DNA from 3 places in the Rhodoferax sp. GW822-FHT04A08 genome. Region 3 is predicted to be linked to each of the others. Evidence: predicted binding sites of a transcription regulator. Region 3 holds the regulator's gene; each other region holds the start of a gene.
What was found. Region 3 encodes LexA, which represses DNA repair genes until DNA is damaged. Its sites were predicted from a motif close to ACTGTATNNNNATACAGT; they were not measured.
Positions count from the first base shown of each region.

Region 1: the regulator LexA is predicted to act here: its motif matches at 3,701-3,718, upstream of AC1RMF_RS00575 (DNA topoisomerase IV subunit B).
Region 2: the regulator LexA is predicted to act here: its motif matches at 4,959-4,976, upstream of recA (recombinase RecA).

Region 1 is NZ_JBXAMW010000001.1:114,143-121,547, reverse strand. It holds gene parC (DNA topoisomerase IV subunit A) at 1-1,617, opposite strand, end outside; gene AC1RMF_RS00575 (DNA topoisomerase IV subunit B) at 1,689-3,668, opposite strand; gene AC1RMF_RS00570 (MFS transporter) at 3,811-5,031, shown strand; gene AC1RMF_RS00565 (hypothetical protein) at 5,037-5,162, shown strand; gene AC1RMF_RS00560 (class I SAM-dependent methyltransferase) at 5,176-5,751, shown strand; gene dapA (4-hydroxy-tetrahydrodipicolinate synthase) at 5,786-6,679, shown strand; gene bamC (NlpB/DapX family lipoprotein) at 6,702-7,405, shown strand, end outside.
Region 2 is NZ_JBXAMW010000007.1:284,485-291,889, forward strand. It holds gene AC1RMF_RS15800 (DNA topoisomerase III) at 1-52, opposite strand, end outside; gene AC1RMF_RS15805 (SET domain-containing protein) at 151-633, shown strand; gene AC1RMF_RS15810 (biotin--[acetyl-CoA-carboxylase] ligase) at 766-1,560, shown strand; gene AC1RMF_RS15815 (SPOR domain-containing protein) at 1,562-2,221, shown strand; gene AC1RMF_RS15820 (sensor histidine kinase) at 2,204-3,676, opposite strand; gene AC1RMF_RS15825 (response regulator) at 3,673-4,347, opposite strand; gene AC1RMF_RS15830 (MarR family winged helix-turn-helix transcriptional regulator) at 4,393-4,875, opposite strand; gene recA (recombinase RecA) at 5,020-6,126, shown strand; gene recX (recombination regulator RecX) at 6,148-6,597, shown strand; gene argC (N-acetyl-gamma-glutamyl-phosphate reductase) at 6,926-7,405, opposite strand, start outside.
Region 3 is NZ_JBXAMW010000001.1:860,361-867,765, reverse strand. It holds gene xseA (exodeoxyribonuclease VII large subunit) at 1-105, opposite strand, end outside; gene AC1RMF_RS04065 (MotA/TolQ/ExbB proton channel family protein) at 401-1,027, shown strand; gene AC1RMF_RS04060 (ExbD/TolR family protein) at 1,056-1,484, shown strand; gene lpxK (tetraacyldisaccharide 4'-kinase) at 1,489-2,556, shown strand; gene AC1RMF_RS04050 (Trm112 family protein) at 2,537-2,719, shown strand; gene kdsB (3-deoxy-manno-octulosonate cytidylyltransferase) at 2,731-3,519, shown strand; gene adk (adenylate kinase) at 3,622-4,275, shown strand; gene AC1RMF_RS04035 (asparaginase) at 4,337-5,320, opposite strand; gene lexA (transcriptional repressor LexA) at 5,434-6,108, shown strand; gene AC1RMF_RS04025 (hypothetical protein) at 6,219-6,461, shown strand; gene AC1RMF_RS04020 (DUF1993 domain-containing protein) at 6,489-6,992, opposite strand; gene AC1RMF_RS04015 (D-2-hydroxyacid dehydrogenase family protein) at 7,107-7,405, shown strand, end outside.

The sequences.
Region 1 (7,405 bases), 750 kb from region 3:
AGTCACCGGTTCGTCCACCACCTTGACTTCGGCCACGGCCTTCTTCTCGGTCTGGATCAGGGTACGGCGGGCGTCGGCAAAGGTCTTGGCGTCGGCTTCGATCTCCTTGATCATCAGGCGTCGCAATGCAGCCGGGCTATTGAGGATTTCCTCCAGCTTGCCCTGCTCGGTGCGCAGTTCGGACAGCTCCTGTTCGATCTTGATGGCTTCCAGGCGCGCCAGTTGGCGCAGGCGGATTTCCAGGATGTCTTCGGCCTGCCGGTCGCTCAAGTTGAAGCGCGCAATCAGCGCCGCCTTGGGCTCGTCGCTACTCCGGATGATGGCGATCACCTCATCGATATTGAGCAACACCGTCTGGCGCCCTTCGAGGATGTGGATGCGGTCCAGCACCTTGCCCAGCCGATGGCGCGAGCGCCGCTCGATGGTGGTCTGGCGGAAGCTGATCCATTCCTGCAGCATCTGGCGCAACGACTTGAGCGTGGGCTTGCCGTCCAGCCCCACCATGGTCAGGTTCACCGGCGAGGACGACTCCAGACTGGTGTGTGCCAACAGGGCCGTGATCAGCTCCTGCTGCTCAATGCGGCTGGTCTTGGGCTCGAACACCAGACGCACGGCGTTTTCCTTGCCGGACTCGTCACGCACTGCATCCAGCACCGCCAGGATGCTGGCCTTGAGCTGGGTCTGCTCCTGCGACAGCGCCTTCTTGCCGGCCTTGACCTTGGGGTTGGTCAGCTCCTCAATCTCTTCCAGCACGCGCTGGGTACTTACGCCCGGTGGCAACTCGGTCACCACCAGTTGCCATTGGCCGCGTGCCAGGTCCTCGATCTTCCAGCGCGCGCGGCACTTCAGCGAGCCGCGTCCGGTGCGATAGGCGTCGGCAATGTCGGCAGCCGGGCTGATGATCTGGCCGCCACCGGGAAAGTCCGGGCCGGGTATCAGCGTGAACAACTCTTCATCACTGAGCTGCGGCGACTTGATCAGGGCCACGCAGGCATCGGCCACTTCGCGCAGGTTGTGGCTGGGGATTTCGGTGGCCAGTCCCACCGCAATGCCGCTGGCGCCATTGAGCAGGGAGAACGGCAGGCGCGCGGGCAACTGCTTGGGCTCTTCGGTGGAGCCATCGTAATTGGGCTGGAAGTCCACCGTGCCCTGGTCGATTTCGTCGAGCAGCAGCGTGGTGATCTTGGCCAAGCGTGCCTCGGTGTAGCGCATGGCTGCAGCGCCATCGCCATCGCGTGAACCGAAATTGCCTTGGCCATCGATCAGCGGATAGCGCTGCGAAAAGTCCTGCGCCATGCGCACCAGTGCGTCATAGGCGGCTTGGTCTCCGTGCGGATGGAAGCGGCCCAGCACGTCGCCCACCACGCGGGCGCTCTTGACCGGCTTGGCACCGGTGTTGCCATTGGGTCCGCCAAAGCCCAGGCCCATGCGCGACATGGAGTAAAGAATGCGCCGCTGCACCGGCTTCTGGCCATCGCAGGCATCAGGCAAGGCCCGGCCTTTGACCACGCTGAGCGCGTACTCCAGGTACGCGCGCTGGGCGTATGTGGCCAGGTTGAGTTGGTCATCACCGCCGCCGTCGGGTGAAGTGAGATCAATGATTGGTTGGTCGGTCATGTTTGTCTTGTTCAACTAAATGTTTGCGCGGCGGGTGTACCCACAGCGGCGAAGTCCGGGGTGTGGGAGCTTCAGACGTCCACCTCTACCGAGTCCCCGTGCAACTCCATCAACTCGCGCCGCGCCGCCGCCTCACCCTTGCCCATCAGCTTGGTGATCAACGCCTCGGTCTGGCCAAAATCAATGGCCCCCAGGGCCACCGGCAACAGACGACGCGTATCCGGGTTCAGCGTGGTGTCCCACAACTGCTCGGCATTCATCTCGCCCAGGCCCTTGAAGCGGCTGATGGTCCAGGCGCCTTCGCGCACGCCTTCCTTGCGCAGCTTGTCCAGAATCACGGTGAGCTCGCCTTCGTCCAGCGCGTAAGCCTTGCTTGCAGGCTTCTTGCCGCGCGCCGGTGCATCCACGCGGAACAGCGGCGGACGCGCGACAAACACGTGCCCAGTCTCGATCAGCTTGGGGAAGTGGCGGAAGAACAGCGTGAGCAGCAAGACCTGGATATGGGAACCGTCCACGTCCGCGTCGGACAAGATGCAGACCTTGCCGTAGCGCAGGCCGCTCATGTCGGGCTCGTCATTGGGGCCGTGCGGGTCCACGCCGATGGCCACCGAGATGTCGTGGATTTCGGTATTGGCGAACAGGCGGTCGCGGTCTACTTCCCAGGTATTGAGCACCTTGCCGCGCAGGGGCAGCACGGCCTGGTTTTCCTTGTCGCGTCCCATCTTGGCGCTGCCGCCCGCAGAGTCGCCCTCCACCAGGAACACCTCGTTGTAGAGGATGTCGCGGCTCTCGCAGTCGGTGAGCTTGCCGGGCAACACGGCCACGCCGGAGCTCTTGCGCTTTTCCACCTTCTGGCCAGCCCGCTGGCGGGTTTGTGCCGCCTTGATGGCCAACTCGGCCAGCTTCTTGCCGTATTCCACATGCTGGTTCAGCCACAGCTCCAGGGCTGGACGCACAAAGCCGGAAACCAGCCGCACCGCATCGCGAGAATTCAGCCGTTCCTTGATCTGCCCCTGGAACTGCGGGTCCAGCACCTTGGCCGAGAGCACATAGCTTGCGCGCGCAAACACATCCTCAGGCATGAGCTTCACGCCCTTGGGCAACAGGCTGTGGAAGTCGATGAAACTCTTGACGGCGGTGAACAGGCCGTCGCGCAGACCACTTTCATGCGTACCGCCTGCGCTGGTGGGAATCAGGTTGACATAGCTCTCGCGCACGGGCTGACCGTCTTCGGTGAAGGCCACGCACCAGGTGGCGCCTTCGCCATCGGCAAACTGCTCACTCTGGCTGTCGGCAAATCCTTCACCATCAAACAGCGGAATCACCGGCTCGGCGTTGAGCGACTGCATCAGGTAGTCGCGCAGACCGCCTTTGTAGAGCCAGGTCTGGGTTTCCTTGGTCTTTTCGTTCAACAGGGAAACACTGACGCCGGGCATGAGCACCGCCTTGCTGCGCAGCAAGTGGGTCAGCTCGTTCATGGGCAACACAGCGGACTCGAAATACTTGGGATCGGGCCAGACGCGCACGGTGGTGCCGGACTTGCGGTCGCCTTCGCCCACTTTGCGCACCTGCAGCGGCTCGGTCACGTCGCCGCCTTCAAACACGATGCGAGCCACCGATCCTTCACGGTAACTGGTGGCCTCCAGGCGCTTGCCCAGGGCGTTGGTTACGCTCACGCCCACGCCGTGCAGGCCGCCGGAGAAGCTGTAGGCACCGCCCTTGCCCTTGTCGAACTTGCCACCGGCATGCAGGCGGGTGAACACCAGCTCAATGACCGGGGCCTTTTCTTCGGGGTGCATGCCAAAGGGAATGCCGCGGCCGTCGTCTTCGATGGATACCGAACCGTCCACATGCAGGCAGACCTTGATCTTCTTGCCGTGCCCGGCCAGCGCTTCGTCGGCGGCGTTGTCCAGCACTTCCTGGATGACGTGCAGCGGGTTGTCGGTGCGGGTGTACATGCCCGGGCGCTGCTTGACCGGCTCCAGGCCCTTGAGGACGCGGATGGAGCCTTCTGAATAGTCGGAATTGGATGAGGGGGGTTTGGCTGACATAGGCGCGCATTGTAGTGGGTGATTGATTTTTCACTGTACAAAAAGACAGCCAACCGCGGCACGCGGCTGATTGTCACGTCGGCAACAGGGCTGGTACGGGACTACGTTCCTGACCTTATACAGATTGGCTACATTAGGTGGCATGCCTGAAACACAAAAACGTATATCCATACTTCAGTTGCTCGTCTGCGGCGCCATGATCGTCACGCTGGCCATGGGCGTTCGCCATGGCTTTGGTCTGTGGCTGCAGCCCATCACGCAGGACCGTGGCTGGAGTCGCGAAACCTTTGCTTTTGCCATTGCCATCCAGAATCTGGCCTGGGGTGTGGCCGGCATCTTTGCCGGCATGCTGGCTGACCGGTTTGGCTCTTTCCGGGTGATTCTGGTAGGTGCGGCCGCCTACTGCCTGGGCCTTTTGGGCATGGCTTACGCTGACAGTGGCCTGCTGTTTGCAATGAGCGCCGGCGTGCTGATCGGTGTGGCCCAGTCGGGCACCACGTATGCGGTGGTGTATGGAGTCATCGGTCGCAATGTGCCAGCAGACAAACGTTCCTGGGCCATGGGAGTCACGGCGGCGGCAGGATCTTTCGGGCAATTTCTGATGGTGCCCACCGAGGGGTTTCTGATCAGCCATTTCGGCTGGCAGCAGGCTTTGGTATTGCTGGGATTTGCGACCCTGCTGATAGCACCGCTGGCCTGGGGGCTGCGTGAGCCGGATTTCGGCGGCCATGCCCATATGCACCGGGATCAATCCATCCTGCAAGCCATGCGCGAGGCCTTCAAGTACCCCAGCTTCCAGTTGCTGATGGCGGGCTATTTTGTCTGCGGCTTCCAGGTCGTATTCATTGGCGTACACATGCCCAGCTATCTGAAGGACAAGGGGCTTTCGCCTCAGGTGGCGAGCTACGCCTTGGCCCTGGTGGGGCTTTTCAACGTGTTCGGTACCTACGCCGCCGGCGTGCTAGGCCAGCGCCTTGCCAAGCGCAAGATCCTGGCGTTCATCTACCTTGCCCGCTCGGTCGCCATCACCCTGTTCCTGCTGGCGCCGCTGACGCCTGCGTCGGTCTATCTGTTTGCCAGTGTGATGGGGCTGTTGTGGCTTTCAACGGTACCAGTCACCAATGCCACTGTGGCGCAAATTTTCGGGGTGGCCCACCTGTCCATGCTGAGCGGCTTTGTGTTTTTCAGTCACCAGATCGGTTCCTTTCTGGGCGTATGGCTGGGTGGCTATCTGTATGACAAGACCGGTAGCTACGACAGCGTCTGGCTGATCGCCATTGCCCTGGGTGTGGCAGCCGCACTGGTCAATCTGCCCATCAAGGAGCGCGCCATTGCGCGCGCCGTACAGCCGCAATCGGCCTGAACCCCATGCGACGCAACGCGCGCTGGTCCGTGATGCTGGTGGTTGTGGCCTTGCTGACTGCGGTGTTCGCCCTGTATAGCAGAGCGGACTTTCTGGTGCAGCTCAGCAATCAGCTATGGTCCTGCTTTTAGCCCCTGAGTCCGAATGACAACTGCCGCTGCCCACAACCTTTCTGCACCATCCCCCTGGATCACCCGATGGACGCATCTGCTCGCTGCAGACTGCTCCGTGCTGGACGTGGCCTGTGGCGGCGGCCGTCATCTCCAATGGTTTGCGGAACGTGGTCACGCCGTGTGGGGTGTGGACAAAGACATCGCTGCCGCGCAGCAGAACGTGCCGCAAGCCCATCTGCTGCAGGCCGACATTGAAACTGGGCCCTGGCCATTGGCCGATGCAAACGGCCTGCGCACCTTCGGTGCCGTGGTCGTCACCAATTACCTCTGGCGGCCATTGCTGCCCACACTGGTGAGCAGCGTTGCGCCGGGTGGGTATTTTCTGTACGAAACCTTTGCCGCGGGCAACGAAACGGTAGGCCGCCCGTCCCGTCCCGACTTTCTTCTGCAGGCTGGCGAACTGTTGCAGGCATGTGCCGGAATGCAGATCGTGGCCTATGAGAATGGTTTTTTGCCGTCTCCTGACCGGTTTGTCCAACGTATCGTGGCTTTTGCCCCAGCTTTACCAGATGCCGGACATTTGGAAATGGCGCGGCACACTCTCTAGGTAAAATGCGCGTTTACCGAACTATTGGCACTCCATGAACTCTTCACACGGTCCCTTGCGGGGCAGCATTGTTGCCCTGGTTACCCCTATGCTCGAAGACGGAGCGGTGGATTACGCGGCACTGCGAAAGCTGATTGACTGGCACATTGCCGAAGGAACTGACTGCATCGGTGTCGTCGGCACCACAGGCGAGTCCCCCACGGTCAGTGTTGAAGAACATTGCGAAATCATCCGCGTGTCAGTGGAACAGGCTGCAGGCCGGGTACCCATCATGGCGGGTTGCGGCGCCAATTCCACCAAGGAAGCCATCGAGCTGGCGCGCTTCGCCAAGAAGGTTGGCGCAGACAGCCAGTTGCAGGTTGTCCCCTATTACAACAAGCCCACGCAGGAAGGCCAGTACCAGCATTTCAAGGCCATTGCAGAAGCCGTGGACCTGCCGGTCATTCTCTATAACGTGCCCGGCCGCTCGGTCGCCGATATGGCGCACGACACGGTGCTGCGTCTGGCTCAGGTGCCCGGCATCGTCGGCATCAAGGAAGCCACCGGCAACATTGAACGCGCGCAGTGGTTGATCAAGGAAGCGCCTCAAGGCTTTTCCATCTACTCCGGCGACGACCCCACCGCCGTGGCGCTCATGCTCTGCGGAGGACACGGCAATGTGAGCGTGACCGCGAACGTGGCACCGCGCCTCATGCACGAGTTGTGCATGGCGGCCATTGCCGGGGACGCGGCCGGCGCCATGGCTATCCAGCGCAAATTGCTTCCGCTGCACAAAGCTCTGTTTGTTGAATCCAACCCCATCCCCGTGAAGTGGGCAGTAGCACGCATGGGCCTCAGCGAGGGCTATCTGCGCCTGCCGCTGACCACATTGACACAACCCAGCCAGCAGATGCTGGAAGGTGTGATGCGTTCCACCGGCTTGATTTAAGCCACGTACACCAAGGAAATTTGTGAAATCGATTATTCAAGTGACCGCATTGGGCACAGCCCTGGCATTGGCCGGCTGCTCAGCGCTGGAATCCGACAAGGTGGACTACCGCAGCGCAGCCAAAGCGCCAACGCTCATTGTTCCGCCGGATCTGACACAACTCTCCAAAGACACCCGCTACACCATGGTCGACGGTGCCGTATCCGCCTCCAGCGTGAAAACCGTAGATACCACGGTCAGCAAGGCACCCGTGGCGGTTCCCGAGCTCGGTGACGTTCGCGTGGAGCGGGCAGGCAACCAGCGCTGGCTGGTAGTCAAGCGCCCTGCCGACAAGCTGTGGGAGCCTGTCAAGGATTTCTGGCAGGAAAACGGCTTTCTGCTGGCCATGGACCAGAGCAATCTGGGCATCATGGAAACGGATTGGGCCGAGAACCGCGCCAAGATTCCACAGGACTTCATCCGCAACTCCATCGGAAAGATACTGGACTCCGTGTATTCCACTGCCGAACGGGACAAGTTCCGTACGCGCCTGGAAACCAATGCCGCCGGCGAAACCGAGATCTACATCAGCCACCGTGGGTTGGTGGAGGTCTACACTACCGAGCGCTCCGACAAGACAATTTGGCAACCTCGCGCAACCGACCCCGAGTTGGAAGCTGAATTTCTGCGTCGCCTGATGGTGAAGTTGGGAGCGTCCACTGAGCAGGCCAAATCCCAGATTGCCAA
Region 2 (7,405 bases), on a different contig from region 3:
CGGAAGGCTTCTCGGCAATGACCAGTGTTTTATTCAAGGCGGCATTCTTCATCTGACTACAATCCAGTTCTCGCGGGCGCGCAGGCGCGCTCACATACGCAGGCACGCACATGCGCGCCCATACGATTCACCATACCAAATTTTTCTGACGTGGCCAAAAACCCAGTGAAATCCTCGGCGCAATCGGACGGACGCCGCATCCAGACCCGCCGCTCCGGCGTGCATGGCAAGGGCGTGTTTGCCCTGGTGGACATCGCCGAAGGCGAGACCATCATCGAGTATGTGGGCGAAGTCATCAGCTGGAAGGAGGCCCAGCGCCGCCATCCGCACGATCCCAAGGACCCCAACCATACGTTCTACTTCCACATCGATGAAGACCACGTCATCGATGCGCTGTACGGTGGCAACTCGTCGCGCTGGATCAACCATTCCTGCGACGCCAACTGCGAAGCCGACGAGCAGGACGGCCGCGTGTTCATCAAGGCCCGCCGTAATATCAAGGCGGGTGAAGAGCTGAACTACGACTACGGCCTGATCATCGACGAGCGCTACACCAAGAAGCTCAAGGCCGAGTACCCCTGCTGGTGCGGTGCCAAGAAGTGCCGCGGAACCTTGCTTGCGCCGAAGCGTTGAACACCCCCAGGCTGCGCGCACTGCGTGTCGCTGCGCCACCCCCCTTGCAGGGGGCAATGCCAGCGGCCCGGCAGAGCCGGTTCCACGGCATTTCTGGGAAGGGGCATTCACGCGCTGCTTTGGGAGTCATGAATGACGATTCGCTGGCCCGCTGAAACCATCTGGGAGCAGGTGGAGCCCTTGTTGCCGGGCTTTACGGTTGAGGTATTGCCGCAGGTTGATTCCACCAATACCGAGTTGATGCGCCGAGCCCGTGCCGGGCAGACCGAGCCCATTTTGCTGGTGGCCGAGCGCCAGACCGCTGGGCGCGGTCGGCTGGGGCGGGACTGGCACAGCGATACCCAGGCAGGCGGTGCGACGCTGACGTTTTCCCTGGGGATGCCGCTGCAGCCCGCTGACTGGTCGGGTCTGTCCCTGGCGGTGGGGTTGGCCGTCGTGGAGAGCCTGCACCCGTCGCTGCAGCTCAAATGGCCCAACGATGTCTGGCTGCAGGAGCGCAAGCTGGCGGGCATTTTGATCGAAACCACCAGCATCGGCGATGTGCGTTATGCCGTGATCGGCATCGGTATCAACATCCTACCCAGAGCTGCAGAAGGTTTGCGTACAGCGCCAGCGGCGTTGACGGAAGTTATGCCGCAGGTGGATGCGCCGACAGCGTTGGGCGCCGTCGTGTTACCACTGGTGCGGACGTTGCAGGCGTTTGAAGCCAGTGGGTTTGCTCCGCTGCGCACGGCGTTCCATGGTCGCGACCTGCTGTATGGCCGCGAAGTGATCTGCACGGACGGCACCACCGGCACGGCACGGGGCGTGGACGCGGTCGGTGCGCTGCTGGTGCATACTGCCAGCGGACTTCAGAAAATCAGCAGTGCGGAGGTCAGTGTGCGACCGCAGACACCCGCTGACCCACCTAACGGATCTTCGGCCTGACATGTTGCGATTGCTTGCACTGGTTCTGCTTCTTGCCAACGCGATGTATTACACCTGGGGCAACGGATATTTGCTGCCCTTGGGTTTCGGCCCCGTGCAGCAACGCGAGCCGCAACGACTGGCGCAGCAGATAGAGCCGGATTCCGTCAAGCTCATCAGTCCCCAGGAATTCAAGCGCATCGAAGAGCAGGTCAAGGCCGACCGTGAGCCCAAGGAATGCCTGCAGGCGGGGCCGTTCGATGATGCGCAAAGCACGGTGTTGCGCCAGGCCTTGGGGGACGCTTTGCCCGTCGGCTCCTGGCAACTGGATGAAGAGCATGTGGCTGCGCGCTGGATTATCTACATGGGCAAGTACGCTGGCGCGGAGGCCTTGGCAAAGAAGCGCTCCGAGGTCGTGGCGATGGGTATCAAGACCGAAAGTCTGGAGAACGCCGCTTTGGAGCCAGGCTTTTCTCTGGGCGGCTTTGACACCAAGGCCGATGCCGATGCAGCGCTTGCACGCCTGTCTGCGCGGGGACTGCACACGGCCCGCGTGGTGCAGGAGCGTGAGGCGTTGCAGGACTATCAGCTCAAGTTGCCTGCCGTCAATGCCGCACTCAAGGCCAAGCTGACCGATCTGCGCGGACCACTGGCAGGCAAGTCGCTACACGCCTGTAACTAATTCTCCGTAGGTCGTCACCCCGGCATCCGCCGGAAAGCGCACGGTAAAGCAGCATCCCGGCGGTGTCTGGCCCGGGCGGGCGTCTTCCACCGTGACCTCGGCGCGGTGTTGCCGCGCAATTTCCAGCACGATGGGCAGCCCCAGGCCGGAGCCATCGGCTTCGTTGCCCAGGGCACGGTAGAAAGGCTGGAACACCAGTTCGCGCTCGGCCAGGGGGATGCCGGGACCGGAGTCCTCCACCTGAATGACCTGCACCCGGCTGAAGGGGTCGATCAGCACCCGCGCGGTGATCACGCCCGGTTTGTCGGCGCCGGATGGCGTGTAGTTGATCGCGTTGTCCACCAGGTTGCGCACCATCTCCTTGAGTAGGGTCGGGTTGCCCATCACCATGACGCCATCGGATCCGGGTTGCGCGCCCTCATAGCCCACGTCGATGTGCTTGTCCATGGCGCGTGGTACGCAGTCGCGGATCACGTCCATGGTCAGCCGTGCAACGTCACAGGGCTGGTGTGCCAATATCGTGCTGCTGCTTTCGGCGCGTGCCAGGGCCAGCAACTGATTGACGGTGTGGGTGGCGCGAATGCTGGAGCGGCCGATCTGACGCAGGGACTGCTTGAGGTCTTCGGCGCTGGCACCTTCGCGCTGGGCCAGATCCGCCTGCATGCGCAATCCCGCCAGCGGCGTCTTGAGCTGGTGGGCGGCATCGGCCAGGAAGCGCTTTTGCGTGACGATGGACTCTTTCAGGCGCATCAGCAGATCATTCACAGAGGCCACCAATGGCGCCACTTCCATGGGGACCGCCTCGACCTCCAGCGGACTCAGGTCATCCGGGTTGCGCGCGCGAATGCGTTCTTCCAGCCGGTTGAGCGGCTTGATGGCCTGCACCAACGCCAGCCAGACCAGCAGCACTGCCAGCGGTAGCACCACAAACTGCGGCAGCATCACGCCCTTGACGATCTCCGTGGCCAGGACAGAGCGCTTGTCCATGGTCTCGGCCACCTGGACCAGCGCCGGTCTGCTATTGGGGACGTCCAGCTTGACCCACATGTAGGCCACTTTGAGCTCGCTGCCCTTGTACTCGTCGTCGCGCATGTGTACTTCGCCGGTGGTGCTCTTGTCATCGTCCCCGGGCAGAGGGAGATTTCTTTCGCCACTCAAGAATTCGCCTTGTGGTCCCAGCACCTGGTAGTACACCGTGTCGGCGTCATCGGCGCGCAGCAGTTCGCGCGCGGGCAGGGGTAGCACAAACTGCGCATGGTTGTTCTTAAGGGTGATGAGTTGCGCCAGGGCGCTGACGTTGTATTCCAGCGCGCGGTCAAACGGCTTGCCCGCAATGCCTTGCGCCACCAGCCAGGTCAGCACCAGGCTGATAGGCCACAGCAGCAGCAATGGCGTGAGCATCCAGTCCAGGATTTCCCCGAACAGGGAGCGCTGCTCGCGCTGGAAGATTTTCACCCCGGAATCTTCTCCAGGCAATAGCCCAGTCCGCGCACGGTTGCAATCCGGATCGGTCCCTTTTCGATCTTCTTGCGCAGACGGTGGATGTAGACCTCGATGGCGTTGTTGCTGACCTCCTCACCCCATTCGCACAGTCGCTCCACCAGTTGGTCCTTGCTGACCAGACGTCCGGCGCGCTGCAGCAGCACTTCCAGCAGACCCAGCTCGCGGGCAGACAGTTCCACCATCTTGCCGTCGATGGTGGCCACACGACCGGCCTGGTCGTATATCAGCGGACCGTGCTTGATGCTGCTGCTGGATGCCCCCATGCCACGGCGCACCAGGGCGCGCACACGGGCTTCGAGTTCCTGCAGGCTGAAGGGCTTGGCCATGTAGTCGTCGGCACCGTAGTCCAGACCTTTGACGCGTTCTTCCACGCTGTCGGCCGCGGTGAGTATGAGGACGGGCAACGATGAGCCGCGGGCGCGCAGCTTCTTGAGTACTTCCAGGCCGTGCATTTTGGGCAGGCCCAGGTCGAGGATCAGCAAGTCGAATTCGGTATTGGTCATCAGCGCGGCGTCGGCCTCCGAACCATTGGCCACATGGTCCACCGCGGCACCTGCGCTGCGCAAGGCCCGCAGCAAACCGTCCGCCAGGACTTGGTCATCTTCCGCAATCAAAATCCGCATGGCCGTCTCCTTGTTTTCGCCATTCTAGGCCTGCACCGTGCGCATTTACCGTCCGCTGTAGGCCTCCAGCCCCAGAGCGATCACGGTAACGACTTCGTCACCGACGGCCGCGCGCATCTCGCTTTCAGCCTGCGCGACGGCTTCCTGGTAGGCGCCAAGCCAAGCCATCCCGGTGTCTGTGAACACCACGCGCTTGGCGCGGGCGTCGACCGGATCGTTCTCGCGGCGCACCATGCCCCAGGCTTCACACTGCGTGACCAGGGTCGCCATGGCCTGTTTGGTCATGCCGGCAGCCTGTGCCAGCTCGGTCAGGCGTGCGCCGTCAGGGGGGAGGTGGCGGGTGATGTGGATGTGGGCTGCGCTGACCTGGCCGCGTGCTGCCAGATTGGACAGCCCCAGAGGCACGCTGGGGTGTTGCGCCATGCATTCCATGACCCGTGCGTCAAACCGCTCCTGCGCCAGGCGCAACCAGTGGCCCAGATGGGTGCTGCGCCAAGAAGATTGTGGTTCTGGCGGTGCTGTGATCATGGTTCAAATGGTAATGCAAACTGACTAAATATTGTGTTTACCAATTTCAACAAGCCCCGTTAAACTACTGTTCAAGCATCCAGCCTGTAATTAAATGCAGATGCTGAGCAAGCCACAACCCGATTGATTTTTAAGGAGATTTCCATGGACGCACCCGTCAAGAACCCCAACAACACGAATGGCGCCAACACCGAAAAAGCCAAGGCGCTGCAAGTCGCGCTGGCGCAGATCGAAAAGCAGTTCGGCAAAGGCACCATCATGCGCCTGGGTGAGGGCGAGGTGATCGAGGACATCCAGGTGGTCTCCACCGGTTCGCTGGGGCTGGATATCGCCCTGGGCGTGGGCGGCCTGCCGCGTGGCCGCGTCGTGGAAATCTACGGCCCGGAATCCTCCGGCAAGACCACGCTGACACTGCAAGTCGTGGCCGAAATGCAAAAGCAAGGTGGCCAATGTGCTTTCGTGGATGCCGAGCACGCACTGGACATCCAGTACGCGCAAAAACTGGGCGTGAACCTGCAGGACCTGCTGATCAGCCAACCCGACACCGGTGAACAAGCGCTGGAAATCGTCGACAGCCTGGTGCGTTCCGGCGCGGTCGATCTGATCATCGTGGACTCGGTGGCGGCACTGACCCCCAAGGCCGAACTCGAAGGCGAAATGGGCGATTCCCTGCCCGGCCTGCAAGCCCGTCTGATGAGCCAGGCGCTGCGCAAGCTCACCGCCCACATCAAGAAGACCAACTGCATGGTCATCTTCATCAACCAGATCCGCATGAAGATCGGCGTGATGTTCGGCTCGCCCGAAACCACCACCGGCGGCAATGCGCTCAAGTTCTACGCCTCCGTGCGCCTGGACATCCGCCGTACCGGCACCATCAAGAAGGGTGAGGAATCCATCGGCAACGAGACCAAGGTCAAGGTGGTCAAGAACAAGGTGGCGCCTCCCTTCAAGACGGCCGAGTTCGACATCCTGTTCGGCGAAGGCATCAGCCGCCATGGCGAAATCATCGATATGGGCGTGAACGCCGGCATCCTGGAAAAATCCGGCGCCTGGTATGCCTACCAGGGCGAAAAAATCGGCCAGGGCCGCGACAATGCCCGCGAGTTCCTGCGCGAAAACGCTGATCTCTCGGTAGAAATCGAAAACAAGGTGCGCGAGTCCCTGGGCATCCCGCTGCTGCCGGTGGTCGAGGTGGAAAAGGTCAAGGGCAAAAAGGCTGACAAAGCCGATAAAGCAGACAAGGCTGCGTAAGCCCGGTGCTGCCGCGAAGCAATGGCCGTCACACCGCTTTCCCTGACCGGTCGGGCCTTGCGGCTGCTGTCCACGCGTGAGCACTCACGCGCGGAGCTGGAGCGCAAGCTGGCGCCGTATGAAGAAGAGCCCGGCGCCTTGGCCAAGGTGCTGGATACCTTGCAGGCCAAGGATTTCATCAACGAAGGCCGGGTGCTCGAGTCCGTCATTCACCGCCGCTCCGCCAAGCTGGGGGCGCAACGTATCAAGCAGGAGTTGCAGGCAAAGGGGTTGGAGCCCGAAGCAGTTGCCAGAGCCCTGGATACGCTACGCGCCAGCGAGGTGGAGCGTGCGCGCGAAGTCTGGCGCAAGAAGTTTGGTCAACCGCCTGCCGATGCGTCTGAGCGGGCAAAGCAGATGCGGTTCCTGGCGGGGCGCGGTTTTGGTGGGGATGCGATTCGGCGAGTGGTTTCTGGGGGCGATGAAGACTAATTGCCTTTTGCAGCCTGCTGACTTTTTCTTGCGAGCCCGCCGCCGGAGTGGGGTATGCGTTTTGCTCCGTGTCCCCCGGCCCTGAAGGGCCTCCTCCTTTATCTGCGCAAAATGCATACCCCACTCCGGAGGCTCGAAGTGCGAGCGCCACAGGTTGGAAGTGCTATTTAGAGACACTGCATTACAGTGCGCACCCATACCCGGAGGCCCGTGAGGGCGGTGCGTTTTGCGCAGGTAAAGGAGGAGCGCCCAAAGGGCGCGGGGGACACGGAGCAAAACGCGCCGCCCTGACGGGCCGTAGCGCGTACCAACAACCCGACTGAGAGCGTTAAAGCCCCAACATCAACTGCAAGTTCTGCACCGCAGCACCCGATGCGCCCTTACCCAGGTTGTCCAAACGGGCAACCAGCAAGGCGTGACCAAATTCCTCATTGCCAAACACCCGCAACTCCATCTTGTTGGTGTCTTTGAGGGCCACCGCATCCAGCTTCAGGTCGGCGGTGACGGGCTCCACTGTCACCCAGGTACTGCCCGCATAGTGCTTGGCCAATGCCGCGTGCAAATCCGCAGAAGTGGGTTTGCCGGGCAATGTGTCCAGATGCAAGGGCAACTGCACCAGCATGCCTTGGTCAAAGTTACCCACCGAGGGCACAAACAAAGGCCTGCGGGTCAGGCCGGTGTAACGCATGATTTCCGGGATGTGCTTGTGCTTCAGGCCTAGGGCGTACAGCTCAAACGGCGGTGCCTTGCCCTGCTCGTAGGCTTCCATCATGCTGCGCCCACCGCCCGAATAGCCGCTGACCGATGG
Region 3 (7,405 bases):
CGCTACCGGATTGAAGCGCGATTCCAGCGCATCAGCGATGGCGCGGCAAAGGGCGCCAACCGGCCACACACGCTGCCTTGGCTCTGCATCGAAGGCATCAACCATGCTGGATTTCCAAAAATGTTGTAAGCGGATGCATAACTGTCATCCCCAGTTCAGGCGTTCGGAAGGACGCTGTCAGCAATGCGGCCGACAGCCGCAAGCCTCCGTCCAAGTAGCTTGATTTCATTACGTTTTTTTCTGCTGCAAATGTCATCAAAGTGTCAAAGCCCCATGCCAGCGTGGTTCGCGAGCCTGATTGCACAGACTTCTACACAAAGTTATCCACAGAAACTGTGCGTTGCCGGGGCGGCCATGTGGGTCATAATCCCGACGCACACCAATCGCACGGAGGGGACACTTGCTTTCCATCATACAAGCCGCTGGCTGGCCAATCTGGCCTCTTGTCGCATGCTCGGTTCTCGCCCTGGCAATCATCATTGAACGCTTCATCAGTCTGCAAACCAAGAAGGTGGCGCCCGCCCGCCTTTTGGACGAAGTCATTGGCGTGACGCGCAAAGGAATTCCTGGAAGCGAAGTCATCAACCAACTGGAGAAGAACTCCGCCTTGGGAAAGGTGCTGGCCAGCGGACTGCGCGCAGTGAATACCGAGCCGCTGCTCAGCGAAGAAGACTTGCGGGCTAGCATGGAGAGTGTGGGCCGCCAGGTCGCCCATCGACTGGAGCATTACCTCAGCGCACTGGGCACGATTGCTTCTGCCGCACCCCTGATGGGACTGTTTGGCACGGTGGTGGGCATGATCGAAATTTTTGGCTCGCAGGCGCCAGGGGGATCAAGCGGTGGCAATCCGGCGCAGTTGGCGCACGGTATTTCCATTGCGCTCTACAACACCGCTTTCGGTCTGATCGTGGCCATCCCTTCGCTCATCTTCTGGCGCTACTTCCGTGGTCGTGTGGACGAGTACCTGCTGACATTGGAGTTGTCTGCTGATCGGCTGGCGCGCCATCTCAAAGCGTTGCGCAAGTAAGCCGCAGGACCGCATAGGCAATCGTTCCATGAACTTTCGCAAAAGAACCAATGAAGAGCCGGAAATCAATCTGATTCCGTTCATCGACGTGCTGTTGGTGGTGCTGATCTTTCTGATGCTTTCCACCACCTACAGCAAGTTCACGGAAATGCAGATTGTCCTGCCCGCAGCGGATACGGAAGCCCAGAAGGACTACCCCAAGGAATTGATCGTGGCCATCGCCGCGGACGGCAATCTCAGCGTGAACAAGATGCCCCTGGTAAGTCGCACACTGGACAGCATCGCGGCGGCACTGACAGATGCGGCCAAAGGTGGAAAGGATGCCGTTGTGGTGATCAGCGCGGACGCCAGCGCCAAACACCAGTCCGTGATCACGGTCATGGAAGCTGCACGGCGCGCAGGCCTGAACCACATCACGTTCGCGACACAGACGTCCGCTCAGGCTGGTATTCAGTAAAGGCATGGGCGTTGGTCATGATCTGCCCCAGAAGCTGGGCATGACCTTGGTCAGCGCCTGGCAGCGTCGCGGAGTCATTGCCACCCTTCTGCTCCCCATCAGTCTTGTCTACGCCGCCTTGGTATTTCTGCGCCGCTGGACCTATCAATCAGGACTGCGCAAGGCAAAGGTATTAGACCGCCCTGTCATCGTGGTCGGCAATGCCATTGCGGGCGGAGCCGGCAAGACGCCAACCACGGTGTCCATTGTTTTGCACTTGCGCTCGCGTGGATGGAAGGTGGGCGTTGTGTCACGCGGTTATGGGCGCCAAAGTGACGACGTTCGCGCAGTTTCCGCCAAGGACAACGTTGCATCCGTGGGTGACGAGCCTTTGCTGATTGCACGCGCTACGGATGTGCCGGTTTACGTGGGGCGTGACCGCCACGCCGCAGCCAGCGCCTTGCTTATGCAACACCCGGATACACAGCTGCTGGTGTGCGATGACGGGCTGCAGCATTACGCCTTGTACAGAGACATAGAGGTTTGTGTATTTGATGATCGCGGCGTGGGCAACGGCTGGATGCTACCCGCCGGCCCCCTGCGTGAGCCGTGGCCGCGAAAGGCCTTGCAGGCGGCGGGACAGGATGATGCGCGCTTGCTGGTATTGCATACCGGCTTGCACAAACGCTTGCCTGGATTCTCCGCAGAGCGCTCTCTGGACCGCCATGCTGTTGACCGCCATGGCGCAAAGATCGAAATCGCCACGCTGAGGCAGCCGTTGTTGGCGCTGGCTGGTATTGCCAGACCCGAAGCGTTCTTTTCGTCTCTTACCGCGATGGGTATTGCGCTGGACAAATCGCTACCGCTGCCCGACCACTTCGACTTCCAGTCACTGAACGCCGACCTGTTGCAGGGTTACCAGGTTCTCTGCACCGAAAAGGATGCCGCCAAGCTTTGGGAAATCTGGCCCGATGCGTTGGCCGTACCGTTGATCCAGACGCAGGAATCCGCCTTTTGGGTTGCACTGGATGGTCTGGTGGATGATGTGCGCCGTACAAAGCTATCATCCACACATGGACACCAAACTGCTTGAACTGATTGTCTGCCCCGTCACCAAAGGGCCACTTGAGTACGACCGTGAGAAACAGGAGCTGATCTCCCGCTCTGCCCGCTTGGCTTATCCGGTGCGAGACGGCATACCCGTGCTACTGGAGAACGAAGCACGGACACTCAGCGACGCCGAACTTGGCCTGTAAGCGTCCCGGAGATGGCGTTTACCGTATTGATACCGGCGCGGTTGGCGTCGACCCGGCTTCCCAACAAACCGCTGGCAGACATTGCTGGCATTCCCATGGTAGTCCGCGTGGCGCAACGTGTGACTCGGGGGATGCCACCCACGGTGCGGGTTGTGGTGGCGGCGGATCACCCTAGCATCCTATTGGCATGCCAACAGTTTGGCGTGGAGGCCGTGCTGACCCGTGAAGACCACCCCTCGGGCAGCGACCGCCTGGCCGAAGCCTGCGTGCTGCTGGGTTTGGCCGACGATGACATCGTCGTGAACGTGCAAGGGGACGAGCCCTTGATAGACCCCGCCTTGGTACATGCAGTTGCTCGATTGCTGGAACAAAACCAGGGCGCGAGCATGGGCACGGCAGCGCACAGCATTGACAGTGTGCAAGACTTCAAGAATCCGAATGTGGTCAAGGTTGTCCTGAACGCTTCGGGAATGGCTTTGTATTTCAGCCGGGCACCTATCTCCTGGTGGCGTGACGGCTTTGCCGAAGGCATTCAGACGCTGCCAAAGCCTGCGCCACTTCGCCACATCGGTATCTACTCCTACCGTGTGGGGTTCTTGCGCAGCTTTCCCTCTCTGGCACAGGCGCCTATGGAAATAACCGAAGCACTGGAGCAGCTGCGCGCCCTGTGGCACGGCCATCAGATTGCTGTACATACGACCGATGCCGCGCCGGGCGCAGGGGTCGATACACCGGAAGACTTGGAACGTGTTCGACGCGTGTTTGCTGCCGGCGCCCCACCTGCATCATCTGTAAGTTAGCCTATAGGCACGCCATGCTATTCTCGCGCGTTAATTTGCATTCTGTAGCTGCGGGCGAAAGCTCCGTGATGAGCACATCATTTAAGTAAAAAGAGGGGTTCCATGAGACTGATTCTGTTGGGCGCACCCGGCGCCGGGAAAGGCACACAAGCCACATTCATTTGTCAAAAATTCGGCATCCCGCAGATTTCCACGGGTGACATGTTGCGCGCAGCGGTCAAGGCCGGTACTCCCCTGGGCCTGGAAGCCAAGGCGGTGATGGCGGCGGGTGGTCTGGTCAGCGACGAACTGATCATCAATCTGGTCAAGGAGCGTCTCACGCAGCCGGACTGTGCCAACGGCTTCCTGTTCGACGGATTCCCTCGCACCATCCCCCAAGCTGATGCCATGAAGGCCGCTGGTGTGACGCTGGACTATGTGCTGGAAATCGACGTTCCCTTTGAAGCCATCATTGAGCGCATGAGCGGACGCCGTTCGCACGCAGCATCGGGCCGCACTTACCATGTGAAATTCAATCCACCCAAGGTGGAAGGCCTGGACGACATTACCGGCGAGCCGCTGATCCAGCGCGAAGACGACAAGGAAGAGACCGTTCGCAAGCGTCTGGATGTGTACAGCGCGCAAACGCGCCCACTGGTGCAGTACTACTCCGAGTGGGCCCAAAAGGAGCCAACCAAGGCACCCAAGTACCGCGCCATCAGCGGCATGGGCGATGTGGACTCCATCACGGCGCGGGTGTTTGAAGCACTTCAGTAATCAACTTCGTACAACCCCAAAGGGCCGCAAGTGCGGCCCTTTGCATATGTGGTGATCGCGCCTAAGTCGCCTCAACCAGGTCCAGCATGAGCGCGATGCGAGCCTTTACGGCCGACAAACCGTAATGAGCAAAGCCACCATCAGCGGCGGCGGCAGAACCCACTACACAGCCGTAGGCGCATCGGCTAACGCGCACGACCCGTACGCCCTGACGTTGTGCAAGCTGCAACGCGGCCTCAAGATCCTTGTGAATAGTGCCGTTGCCGGTTCCGGCAACGACAATGCCGCGTACCGGTGCGTCACCCTCCACAGGGTTGAGCAGGCTGCGCACGATGGCACCACTGGCACCTGCGTGATTCAGCAAGACTTCCACACGCGGCAAACCGCGCGCCTGCAACTGTGCGCAGTCCAGTCCAGGCCGCAGGGCATCCGCATTCGGCCAATTGAACAACAGGCGAACGCTCCCTTCCTCCACCACGCCGAGGGGGCCGGCCTCGCCCGCATCAAATGCGTCGACGCGATAGGGATGCACCTTCTGCACATGCGCCGCTTCGAATATCTTGCCCGCGCACACCACCAACAGGCCCCGCGCACCTTGAAAACATGCCACCGTGGCCGCATCCGCCATATTCGTGGGCCCGTCCGGCGCAAGTGAACTGGCCGGCCGCATGGCGCAGGTCAATACCACTGGCTTCTGGTTGAGCATCTTCCCTGGCAACGCTCGCGACAACCAGTAGGCGGTTTCTTCCAGCGTATCCGTCCCGTGCGTGATGACGACTGCACGCACATCCGGCATCTGCAGATGGTGGAGAACCCTGGCAGTCAACGTGAACCAATCACCGTGCTCAAGATCCTTGCTGTCGATCTGACAAACCTGTTCAGACACAGGCAGATCGTCGCCCATTGCCTTGCCAAGACCAGGCACCGACTGAAGCAACTGTTGAACGCCCACTTGGCCGGCCGTGTATCCCACGTTGTCTCCAGCGTTCTGCGCCTTGCCGGCAATCGTCCCACCCATACCTAGAAAAACCACTTTTTTCGCCATATCACGTCACCCTCTTGTCAAAAGCATAAAACTGGTTAAAAATACAGTCACTGGATAAGAAAACAGTGTCTGCAATCCCAGTGATCCATCCAGTGCACACCAAAGGAGTCAGCATGCTCGAAAGCCCCAAACTCACTGCCCGACAACAGCAGATTCTGGATTTGATCCAAAGCGCTATTGCACGTACCGGGGCTCCTCCTACCCGTGCAGAAATCGCCAACGAACTCGGTTTCAAGTCCGCCAATGCGGCTGAAGAGCATCTGCAGGCCCTGGCCCGCAAAGGTGTCATCGAATTGGTCAGCGGCACTTCTCGTGGCATCCGACTCAAGAGTGAGACTTTGCGCTCCATCAACGAGTCCAGAGTCAAACAATTCTCCCTGCCTCTCCCCGGTTTGGCCCAACTGGCGTTGCCTCTGGTGGGCCGCGTTGCAGCAGGCTCTCCCATTCTCGCCCAAGAGCATGTGGACCAAACCTACTACGTGGAAAACAGCCTGTTCCAGCGGCAACCGGATTACCTGCTCAAGGTACGAGGCATGTCCATGCGTGATGCGGGAATCATGGACGGCGACTTGCTCGCCGTGCAAGCTACCAAAGATGCCAAGAATGGCCAGATTATTGTGGCCCGGCTCGGCGACGAGGTGACTGTCAAGCGCTTCCGCCGCAACAAACACCTGATCGAACTGCATCCGGAAAACCCGGATTATCAAACCATCGTGGTGGAACCTGGAGACCCCTTCGAAATCGAAGGACTCGCAGTTGGCCTTATCCGCAACACCATGCTCATGTGAGCCGCAACCGGGAGAAATCTATGAATATCGCAATGCTTATGCAAGATAAACTGGTCCAGGGTTTGCACCGCCTTATGGGCGGCCTGCCACATAGTGCCAGGCCGACACCCATGGCCGTTCAAAATGCGTTCCCTCGAGGCGGCATGACAGCCTGTCTGGCTGGCGTCAGCCGTGGGACTGATGCGATCAATCTGTCGCCCGCCATGGCTTCTTCCAGGCCTTTGCGGGTCTTGCGTGTGGTGGACAGAGGCCAAACGCCTGCCGGCGTAGGCAGGCTGGTCATTTCGGGGCGTATGGCTGACGTTTGTGCCGAGTTGGACCGCTTGGCCGCCAGCGAGGCGGCGTTGCACTAAGAGCGGCCCTTCTGGGTGTGCACCCGGTCAGGCGGCTGCACCCAGCAGATAGTCCTTTTTTCCCACATCCACGCCGTTGTGACGCAGGATTGCATAGGCTGTGGTGATGTGGAAAAACAGATTCGGCAGCACCCACTGTTTCAGGTATGCCTCACCTTGCATTGTGCGCATGGTGTCCCTTCCTACTGGGAAGGTGATTTCCTTGGACTCGGTTCCGTCCACTGCGTGCGCTGGCACGGTCTGCAAATAGGCCAATGTTTTTGCAATGCGTTCTTTTAGTTCAGCCAGTGTTTGCTCGTCATCCGGAAATCGGGGCGCCTCCATCCCAGACAGCCTGGCAATTCCGTTTTTTGCGGCGTCACATGCAATCTGAATCTGCTTGGTGAATGGCAGCATGTCCGGCGCCAGACGGTACTGCGTGATGGCAACAGGATCACACTTCTTGGTATCCACAAAGGCTTGCGCCTTATCCAATAAATGACTCAGGTTGCTGAGCATGCCTGCAAATACCGGAAGGCTGGCCGATGACATGGAAATGGACATGGATATCTTTCAAACGAGTAAACCAAAGGGAAGCGCATGTTAGCGCCTATCCGCCGCCGTTCTGCCTGAGTTTTTCTGTCTCCATCAAGGCACAATGGGGGCATGAACATAGTGATTCTGGACGATTACCAAGATGCGGTGCGCAAGCTCGAATGCGCCAGCAAGCTGCAACCCTATCAAGCCAAGGTGTACACCAACACGGTCAAGGGTCTTGGGCAGCTTTCGGTGCGACTCAAGGATGCCGACATTCTGGTGCTCATACGTGAACGCACCGCAATCAATCGCCAGCTCATTGACAAGCTGCCCAAGCTGAAATTGATTTCCCAGACCGGGCGTGCTGGCAGCCATATCGACCTGCAAGCCTGTACTGAACGTGGCATTGCTGTATCCGAAGGCGCCGG